One region of the Edwardsiella tarda ATCC 15947 genome, then DNA from elsewhere that is predicted to be linked to it. Evidence: predicted binding sites of a transcription regulator. Region 1 holds the regulator's gene; the other holds the start of a gene.
What was found. Region 1 encodes sigma-54, which starts transcription at its own class of promoters, with help from an activator protein. Its sites were predicted from a motif close to GTTGGCACANNTTTCGCTNT; they were not measured.
Positions count from the first base shown of each region.

Region 1 (4,798 bases):
CTGATCGATTGGCCGGTCATGGCACGTGTCGGCCTCGCCGTCGCCGTCGCCGATGCGCACCCACTCCTTCCACCGCGTGCGCACTATACGACCCGTATCGCCGGTGGACGCGGTGCCGTGCGCGAGCTGTGTGATCTGATCCTGCACGCGCAGGGGCGCCTGGATCAGGCCCAGGGGTTGTCGATATGAGTCGAAGTAAACGCTGGCTCATCGCCCTGTTGACCCTCATCGCGTTGGCGTTGATCGGCTGGAATATGGCCGATAACACGCCCAGCGATGCGCCCTCGGTCAGCGATCCCTCGCAACCAACCTATCAAAGCCAACATACACTGACTGTGGTCTATGATCCCAGCGGTAAGCTGAGCTATAAGTTGGTCGCCCAGGATGTACAACATTACAGCGAGCAGGGGGTGACGTGGTTCACCCGGCCAGTATTGACCACCTTCGATCCCCAAGCGGTCGCCACCTGGTCGGTACGCGCCGATCGCGCGAAGCTGACCAAAGATAATATGCTGTATCTCTACGGTAATGTAGAGGTCAATAGTTTGACCCCGACCTCGCAACTGGAACGGATCACCACCGATAATGCCCAGGTTAATCTGGTGACTCAGGACATAAGTTCGGATGATGAAGTAACCCTGTACGGCAGTAATTTCACCTCTCATGGATTGAAGGTGCGCGGCAACATGCGGGATAAAACGGCACGGTTGATTGACAAGGTAAACACCTATTATGAAATTCAAAGCAAGCACCCTTAAACTGCGTGATCTGATCCTTGCCGCCTCGCTGTTAACGGCCAGCGCCTCGGCATTGGCCGTCACCGGCGATACCGATCAGCCGATCCACATCAACTCCATGCAGCAGTCATTGGATATGCAGGGGAATGTCGCCACCTTTACCGGCGATGTCATCGTCACCCAAGGCACCATTAAGATCACCGCCGACAAAGTGGTCGTCACCCGACCTAACGGCGAGCAAGGTAAAGAGATCGTCGAGGCCTATGGTAATCCGGTAACCTTCTACCAGATGCAGGACAACGGCAAGCCCGTCGAAGGTCACAGCCAGAAGCTGCGCTATGAACTGGCGAAAGACTATGTCATCCTGACCGGCAATGCCGTCCTGACGCAACTCGACAGCAATATCGAGGGCGACCGTATTACCTATCTGGTGAAACAGCAGCAGATGGAGGCCTTCAGCGACAAGGGCAAGCGTGTGACCACCGTCCTGCTGCCGTCGCAATTGCAGGATAAGGGCACCGCTAAACCGGCCCCCCAGAAGAAGAGTAACTGATTCGTTATGGCACGATTAATTGCGCAAAACCTGGCCAAATCCTATAAAGGGCGTCGGGTGGTAGAAAACGTCAGTCTGACGGTTAACTCCGGCGAGATCGTCGGTCTGCTCGGTCCGAACGGTGCCGGCAAGACCACCACCTTCTATATGGTGGTCGGGATCGTACCGCGCGATGCGGGTAACATCATCATCGACGACGAGGATATCAGTCTACTGCCATTGCATGCCCGCGCCCGACGCGGCATCGGCTATCTACCGCAGGAGGCCTCGATTTTCCGCCGCCTCAGCGTCTATGATAACCTGATGGCCGTGTTGGAGATCCGCGACGATCTGGATGCCAATCAGCGCGCCGATCGCGCCGATGAGTTGTTGGAAGAGTTCCACATCGCCCATCTGCGTGAGAATCTCGGGCAATCACTCTCTGGCGGTGAACGGCGTCGTGTGGAGATCGCCCGCGCGCTGGCGGCCAATCCTAAGTTTATTTTGCTAGACGAACCCTTTGCTGGGGTCGACCCGATCTCGGTCATCGACATCAAGAAGATCATCGAACACCTGCGCGATCGTGGGTTGGGCGTGCTGATCACTGACCATAACGTGCGCGAAACGCTGGACGTGTGTGAGCGTGCCTATATCGTCAGCCAGGGTAACTTAATCGCCCATGGCTCCCCCAGTGAGATTCTGGAAAACGAACAGGTGAAACGCGTCTATCTGGGTGAAGAGTTCCGCTTGTAACGGGCACGACACCTGGCGGATACGCGGGTGTCGGGGCGTTGCGGCTCTTTACATTCTCGCCGCAGGAGGCCCCCGCGTCTCCCTCCGGCCACCACTGTCTGCAATCAAGGAACAGAACGCGCGATTATGAAGCAAGGCTTGCAACTCAGACTCAGCCAGCAGTTGGCCATGACGCCCCAACTGCAACAGGCCATTCGCCTGTTGCAGCTCTCGACGCTGGAGTTACAGCAAGAGATCCAGCAGGCGTTGGAAAGCAATCCTCTGCTGGAACAACTGGATCCCAATGAGGAAGCCGGCGACGACGGCGTCGTTCGCGAGAATACACAGGAGGATGTCGTCACACGCGATGATGCCGATCCACTGGATAGCCGCGAGGCGTTGGAGCAACGTGAGATGCCGGACGAGCTGCCGCTGGATGCCAGCTGGGACGAGATCTATACCGCTGGCACCCCCTCAGGCACGGGAACGGATTATCATGACGACGAGTTACCCGTGTTTCAGGGAGAGACGACCCAAACGCTGCAGGACTATCTGATGTGGCAGGTCGAACTGACCCCCTTCAGTGATACCGATCTGGCCATCGCTACCGCCATCGTCGATGCCGTCGACGATACCGGCTATCTCAGCGCCTCGTTGGAGGAGATCCTCGAGAGTCTGGGGGACGATCGCGTCCTACCGGAGGAGATCGAGGCCGTCCTCAAGCGCATCCAACGTTTTGATCCGGTCGGTGTCGCCGCGCGTGATCTGCGCGACTGCCTACTGGTCCAGCTCTCGCAATTCGCCGACGACACCCCCTATCTTAACGAGGCACGTAGCATCGTCGATCGCCACCTCGATCTGTTGGGTAATCACGATTTCCGAAATCTGATGCGTTCGACTAAGCTAAAAGAAGAGGTGCTCAAGGCGGCGATGCAACTGATCCAGAGCCTCGACCCGCGGCCGGGACTCTCCATCAATACCGGCGAGTCTGACTATGTCATCCCCGACGTGCTGGTGCATAAACATCAGGAACGCTGGGTGGTTGAGCTCAATCAGGACAGCGTCCCGCGCCTGCGTATCAACCAACATTACGCCGCGCTGGGCACTCAGGCGCGTAACGACAGCGACAGCCAGTTCATTCGCAGCAATCTGCAAGAGGCGAAGTGGCTGATCAAGAGTCTAGAGAGCCGTAACGATACCCTGCTGAAGGTGTCGCGTTGCATCGTGGAGCAGCAGCAAGCGTTCTTCGAGCACGGGCCGGAGGCGATGAAGCCGATGGTGCTGGCAGATATCGCTCAACAGGTCGAAATGCACGAGTCGACGATCTCACGCGTGACTACGCAGAAGTTTCTGCACAGCCCGCGCGGAATCTTTGAACTGAAATATTTCTTCTCCAGCCATGTCAGCACCGAGGACGGCGGCGAGGCCTCTTCCACGGCCATCCGAGCGCTGGTGAAGAAACTGATCGCGGCAGAAAATCCGGCGAAGCCGCTGAGTGATAGCAAACTTACCACTCTCTTGGCGGATCAGGGTATCATGGTCGCCCGGCGTACTGTCGCAAAATACCGAGAGTCTTTGTCCATTCCACCGTCCAATCAGCGTAAACAGCTGGTGTGACTAACCGAGAAGGAAGACATGATGCAGCTCAATATTACTGGACACCATCTTGAAATTACTGACGCTATTCGTCAGTTTGTTAGCGAGAAATTTGCCAAACTTGAGCAGTATTTTGACCGGATCAATCAGGTCAACGTCACCCTCAGTATTGAAAAGGTCGATCACATCGCCGAAGCGACGGTGTTTATCAATGGTGGCGAGCTGCACGCCTCCGCCGAGCAGGAAGACATGTATGCCGCCATTGATGTGCTGATAGATAAACTGGCGCGCCAGTTGAATAAACATAAAGATAAACTAAAACAACATTAACACTGCCTTCAGGCTGGCATGCCAGCCTAGCGACCGACGGCCTGCCCTCCGGGACAGGCCGTTTAAGCCTTTAAGGCAGCGGTCGAGGCACACAGCAGCTTTTTTTGAAAAAACACCATGAGTAATGACTTAACTATGCCTTTAAGCGTCGTGCTGACTCCGGAATGCACACGCAACGCCGTCCACTGTGCCAGCAAGAAACGTGTGCTGGAGATCATCAGCGAGCTGGCTGCCGCCCAACTCAACCTGCCGACTCAGGTGGTGTTCGACGCCATTCTGACACGAGAACGCATGGGGAGCACCGGGATCGGCAATGGGATCGCCATTCCCCATGGCAAGCTTGAGGAGGATACCCTGCGAGCCATCGCCGTCTTTATCCACCTCGATCAACCCATCAACTTCGACGCCATCGATAATCAACCCGTCGATCTGTTATTCGCGCTTCTGGTACCGGCCGATCAGTGTAAAACCCATCTGCAGACACTCTCTCTGATGGCACAGAAACTGGCGGATAAGAGCGTGTGTCGTCGCCTACGCGCGGCACAAAGCGATGACGAGCTATACCAGATCATCACCGAGTGATCCGACCTGGCGGATGCCATGCTATCTCTGGCCACCCGAGCTTGATAGTATGAATCACAGGCAGGTGATAACGAGCCAGGTAATAACAACAACAGGGGAGTAGTCATATGGTGCTGATGATTGTCAGCGGCCGTTCCGGCTCAGGGAAATCCGTGGCCTTACGTGCCTTGGAGGATATGGGGTTTTACTGCGTCGATAATCTACCGGTCGAGCTACTGCCCGATCTGGCGCGTACGCTGGCTACCCGTGAAACCTCGGCGGCGGTTAGTATCGACGTGCGTAACATGCC
Region 1 is NZ_CP084506.1:3,046,017-3,050,814, forward strand. It holds gene kdsC (3-deoxy-manno-octulosonate-8-phosphatase KdsC) at 1-189, shown strand, start outside; gene lptC (LPS export ABC transporter periplasmic protein LptC) at 186-758, shown strand; gene lptA (lipopolysaccharide ABC transporter substrate-binding protein LptA) at 733-1,290, shown strand; gene lptB (LPS export ABC transporter ATP-binding protein) at 1,297-2,022, shown strand; gene rpoN (RNA polymerase factor sigma-54) at 2,149-3,618, shown strand; gene hpf (ribosome hibernation promoting factor) at 3,640-3,927, shown strand; gene ptsN (PTS IIA-like nitrogen regulatory protein PtsN) at 4,045-4,509, shown strand; gene rapZ (RNase adapter RapZ) at 4,617-4,798, shown strand, end outside.

Region 2 (4,798 bases), 500 kb from region 1:
ACGTGCAATTGACAGGCCAAGTCCGGTTCCCCCGCTACGACCGCTGACCATCGGGTAAAACAGCGTGTCTTGTAGTTGGGCGGGGATCCCGGGCCCGTCGTCTTCGATATCGATGCGCGCCGCCAGACGATAGCGTTCGCCGTGCAGGGTGATCTGAAGCGCCGTCCGTGTCCGTAGGGTAATGGTGCCACCACGCTCGCCTAGTGCCTGCAGGGCATTACGGGTGATGTTTAACAGCACCTGTTCAATCTGCTCCGGATCGTGATTAAGCTCCGGCAGACTGGGATCGTAGTCGCGCAGTAGGGTCACGTTATCGGGACATTCTAAGGACACTAACTGGCAGACGCGTTCGACCACCTGATGGATATTCTCTGTGACGCGTTGCCCTGGACGTTGTGGCCCTAAGAGGCGATCGACCAGGTTACGTAGGCGGTCGGCCTGCTCGATGATCACCTGGGTATATTCGGTCAACGCGGGGTCGGGCAGTGCTCGCGCCAGCAGTTGGGCCGCGCCGCGTAAGCCACCGAGCGGGTTCTTGATCTCATGAGCGAGTCCACGTACCAGATCGCGTGCGGCGACTTGCTGAGCGTGCTGTAACTGCTCCTGGCTGAGTCGGCGTTGGCTGTCTAAGGTAGCCAGTTCGAGCATCATCAACCCTTCGTGTAGGGGTTGGGCCGTTAACGTCATGACGTGAGGCTGGCTGTCGACCACCAACATGACTTCGTTGTCGGTAAATCCCTGTCCGCTACGGAGGCTGGCCTGCATCATGTCGATGTCTAACGACAGGTAGCTTAATAGATCCGGTAGCGGTGTGCCGAAAAGTTTACGTGGACTTTGCGCCAGTAACTGTTGGGCGGCCGGGTTGGCATAGCGGATGACCAACGCATCATCCAAGACTAATACACAGGTCATCAAGGCATTCAGCAACTGCCAGGCATCGGGTTGTTCGCGCTGAGGCGCGATGGTCGGGTCGGCCATGGGCATACTCCTGCACTATTTTGGTGCAATATGATTTTTGCACTGTAGCATGCTTTTGTTACCGAGAGGGTGGGCGGCACGCTTTTTTCCTCACCGGTCTGTGATGCATGGCGAAAAAAACCCATCCGAAGATGGGCTGAAAGTTTCCACGGCAACAAAAACAGAGACGTACTGTATGGGGTGTCTGGCCGTTGCCCGGTGCAGTGCCAGGCAACGGCACGCTGTCGCTTATACGCTGTAGTACAGTTCAAACTCAACCGGGTGCGGCGTCATGCGTACACGATCCATCTCTTCCTGGCGCAATGCGATGTAGGCATCGATGGCGTCATCGGTGAAGACACCGCCACGCGTCAGGAACTCGCGATCGCTATCCAGAGCCGCTAGGGCCTCATCCAGCGAACCGGCCACGGTCGGGATCTCTTTGGCCTCTTCCGGCGGCAGGTCATACAGGTTTTTATCCATGGCGTCGCCGGGGTGGATTTTGTTGATGATGCCGTCGAGACCGGCCATCAACAGTGCGGCGAAGCACAGGTAGGGGTTAGCCGCCGGATCCGGGAAGCGCACCTCGATGCGGCGAGCCTTCGGCGATGCCACCACCGGGATACGAATGGAGGCGGAGCGGTTGCGGGCAGAGTAGGCCAGCATCACCGGTGCCTCATAGCCCGGCACCAGACGCTTATAGGAGTTGGTGGTCGGGTTCGCTAGCGCGTTGATCGCCTTCGCGTGTTTGATCACCCCACCGATGTAGTACAGTGCCATCTCGGACAGGCCGCCGTATTTGTCACCGGCAAACAGGTTACTGCCGTTCTTGGAGAGGGACATGTGGCAGTGCATACCGGAACCGTTGTCACCAAACATCGGTTTTGGCATGAAGGTAGCGGTCTTACCAAAGGCGTGGGCGACGTTATGTACCACATACTTGTAGATCTGGATTTCGTCGGCTTTCTTGGTCATGGTGTTGAAGCGAGTAGCCACTTCGTTCTGCCCGGCAGTCGCCACCTCGTGGTGATGCGCCTCGACGACCAAACCCATCTCTTCCATGGTCAGACACATGGTAGAACGGATGTCCTGTGAGGAGTCGACCGGCGGAACCGGGAAGTAGCCGCCCTTGACGGCGGGGCGATGGCCCTTGTTACCGCCTTCATATTTGGTCGAGGAGTTCCAGGCGCCCTCGATGTCATCGATGGCGACATGGCTGCCACGGATGCTACTACCGAAGCGGATATCGTCGAACAGGAAAAATTCTGGTTCCGGCCCGAAGAGTACGGTGTCGGCGATACCAGAGGCGCGCAGGAAATCTTCGGCACGCTTGGAGATGGAACGAGGATCGCGATCATAACCCTGCATGGTTCCCGGCTCCAGGATATCGCAGCGGATGATCAGGGTCGGCTCCTCGTAGAACGGGTCGAGCACCGCCGTGGTGGCATCCGGCATTAACACCATGTCAGATTCATTGATGCCTTTCCAGCCACCGATAGAGGAGCCGTCAAACATTTTACCTTCTTCGAAGAAGTCGGCGTTTACCTGATGAGCCGGAATAGTGACGTGCTGCTCTTTACCTTTGGTGTCGGTAAAACGCAGATCGACAAATTTAACTTCGTGCTCATTCAGCATCGCTAAGATATGTTCAGCGGACATACTCTACTCCCGGTTTCTTTGGTCGCCGTGCAACGGATCACGGATGATAGAAAGTGGTTTTAGCCATCGTGACATAGTATTAGCTAGAAACGTGCCAACTTTACAAATTGCCCGGATGGCGCATAATTACCTAACTCTGACATTGTGTCAGGCGCTACCGATGGAGCTGAGTGCTCCATAACGGTGCAAAACACTTCAGCAAGCGCACAATCTTGGTGCAAGCTGTTTATTCCCGCGCCATTTAGCATCGTGAATAGGATCACAAACCGCCATTCGCAGCATTGTTTCTGCGAGAAGCTTGTGATCCTGTTTAGTCCCTCGCTTAATACGTGTACAATAGCGCGCTATTTCTAATGCCTGAGGCAAAGCTGTGATCGAAAATCTGCGTAACATCGCCATTATTGCGCACGTTGACCATGGGAAAACCACCCTGGTCGACAAACTGTTGCAACAATCCGGGACCCTGGGTGAACGTAACGACGCGACTGAGCGCGTAATGGACTCCAACGATTTGGAGAAAGAGCGTGGGATTACTATCCTCGCTAAAAACACCGCCATTAATTGGAATGGCTATCGCATCAACATCGTAGATACCCCGGGGCACGCCGACTTCGGCGGCGAGGTAGAGCGTGTGATGTCTATGGTTGACTCGGTTCTGCTGCTGGTCGACGCAATGGATGGCCCGATGCCGCAGACTCGCTTCGTTACCCAGAAGGCGTTCGCCAATGGGTTGAAGCCGATCGTGGTCATCAACAAGGTTGATCGCCCGGGCGCACGTCCGGATTGGGTCGTCGATCAGGTCTTCGATCTGTTCGTTAACCTGGGTGCTACCGACGAGCAGTTGGACTTCCCGATCGTCTACGCGTCTGCCCTGCAGGGGATCGCCGGTCTGGATCACGCCGACATGGCCGAGGATATGACTCCGCTGTTTGAGGCTATCGTCGAGCATGTTGCCGCGCCGGACGTTGACCTGGACGGTTCATTCCAGATGCAGATCTCCCAGCTGGACTACAACAACTATGTTGGGGTTATCGGCATCGGCCGCATCAAGCGCGGTAAGGTGAAGCCGAACCAGCAGATCACCATCGTCGACAGCGAAGGTAAGCGTCGTAACGGTAAGATCGGCCAGGTTCTGGGCCATCTGGGCCTGCAGCGCATCGAGACCGATGTGGCCGAAGCGGGTGACATCGTTGCAGTTACCGGTCTGGGCGATCTGAACATCTCTGATACGCTGTGCGATCCGAACAACGTCGAAGCGTTGCCGGCGCTGACTGTCGATGAGCCGACCGTTAGCATGTACTTCTGCGTTAACACCTCACCGTTCTGCGGTAAAGAAGGTAAGTTCGTGACCTCCCGCCAGATCCTGGAGCGTCTGCAGAAGGAACTGGTACACAACGTGGCACTGCGTGTGGAAGAGACGCCTGACCCGGATGCCTTCCGTGTTTCTGGTCGTGGTGAGCTGCATCTGTCCGTGCTGATCGAAAACATGCGTCGTGAAGGCTATGAACTGGCCGTATCTCGTCCGAAGGTTATCTATCGTGAGATCGATGGCCGCATGCAGGAGCCGTTCGAGCAGGTTACTCTGGACATCGAAGAGCAGCATCAGGGCTCTGTGATGGAAGCACTGGGTATCCGTAAGGGTGAGATCCGTGACATGTCCCCGGATGGTAAGGGTCGTGTTCGCCTGGATTACATCATCCCTAGCCGTGGCTTGATCGGTTTCCGTACCGACTTCATGACCATGACCTCTGGTACCGGTCTGCTGTACTCTACCTTCAGTCACTACGACGACGTCCGTCCGGGTGAAATCGGCCAGCGTCAGAACGGCGTGCTGATCTCTAACGGCCAGGGCAAGGCTGTCGCCTATGCGCTGTATAGCCTGCAGGATCGCGGTAAGCTGTTCCTCGGTCATGGTGCGGAAGTGTATGAAGGCCAGATCATCGGTATTCACAGCCGCTCTAACGACCTGACCGTTAACTGCCTGACTGGTAAGAAGCTGACCAACATGCGTGCCTCCGGTACCGATGAGGCGACCACCCTGTCTCCGCCGATCAAAATGACCCTGGAGCAGGCGCTGGAATTCATCGATGATGACGAACTGGTCGAAGTGACGCCGCATTCTGTACGTCTGCGTAAACGTCACCTGACCGAGAACGATCGTCGCCGCGCTAACCGTGGCCCG
Region 2 is NZ_CP084506.1:3,547,905-3,552,702, reverse strand. It holds gene glnL (nitrogen regulation protein NR(II)) at 1-978, opposite strand, end outside; gene glnA (glutamate--ammonia ligase) at 1,207-2,616, opposite strand; gene typA (ribosome-dependent GTPase TypA) at 2,987-4,798, shown strand, end outside.
Region 2: the regulator sigma-54 is predicted to act here: its motif matches at 2,696-2,715, upstream of glnA (glutamate--ammonia ligase).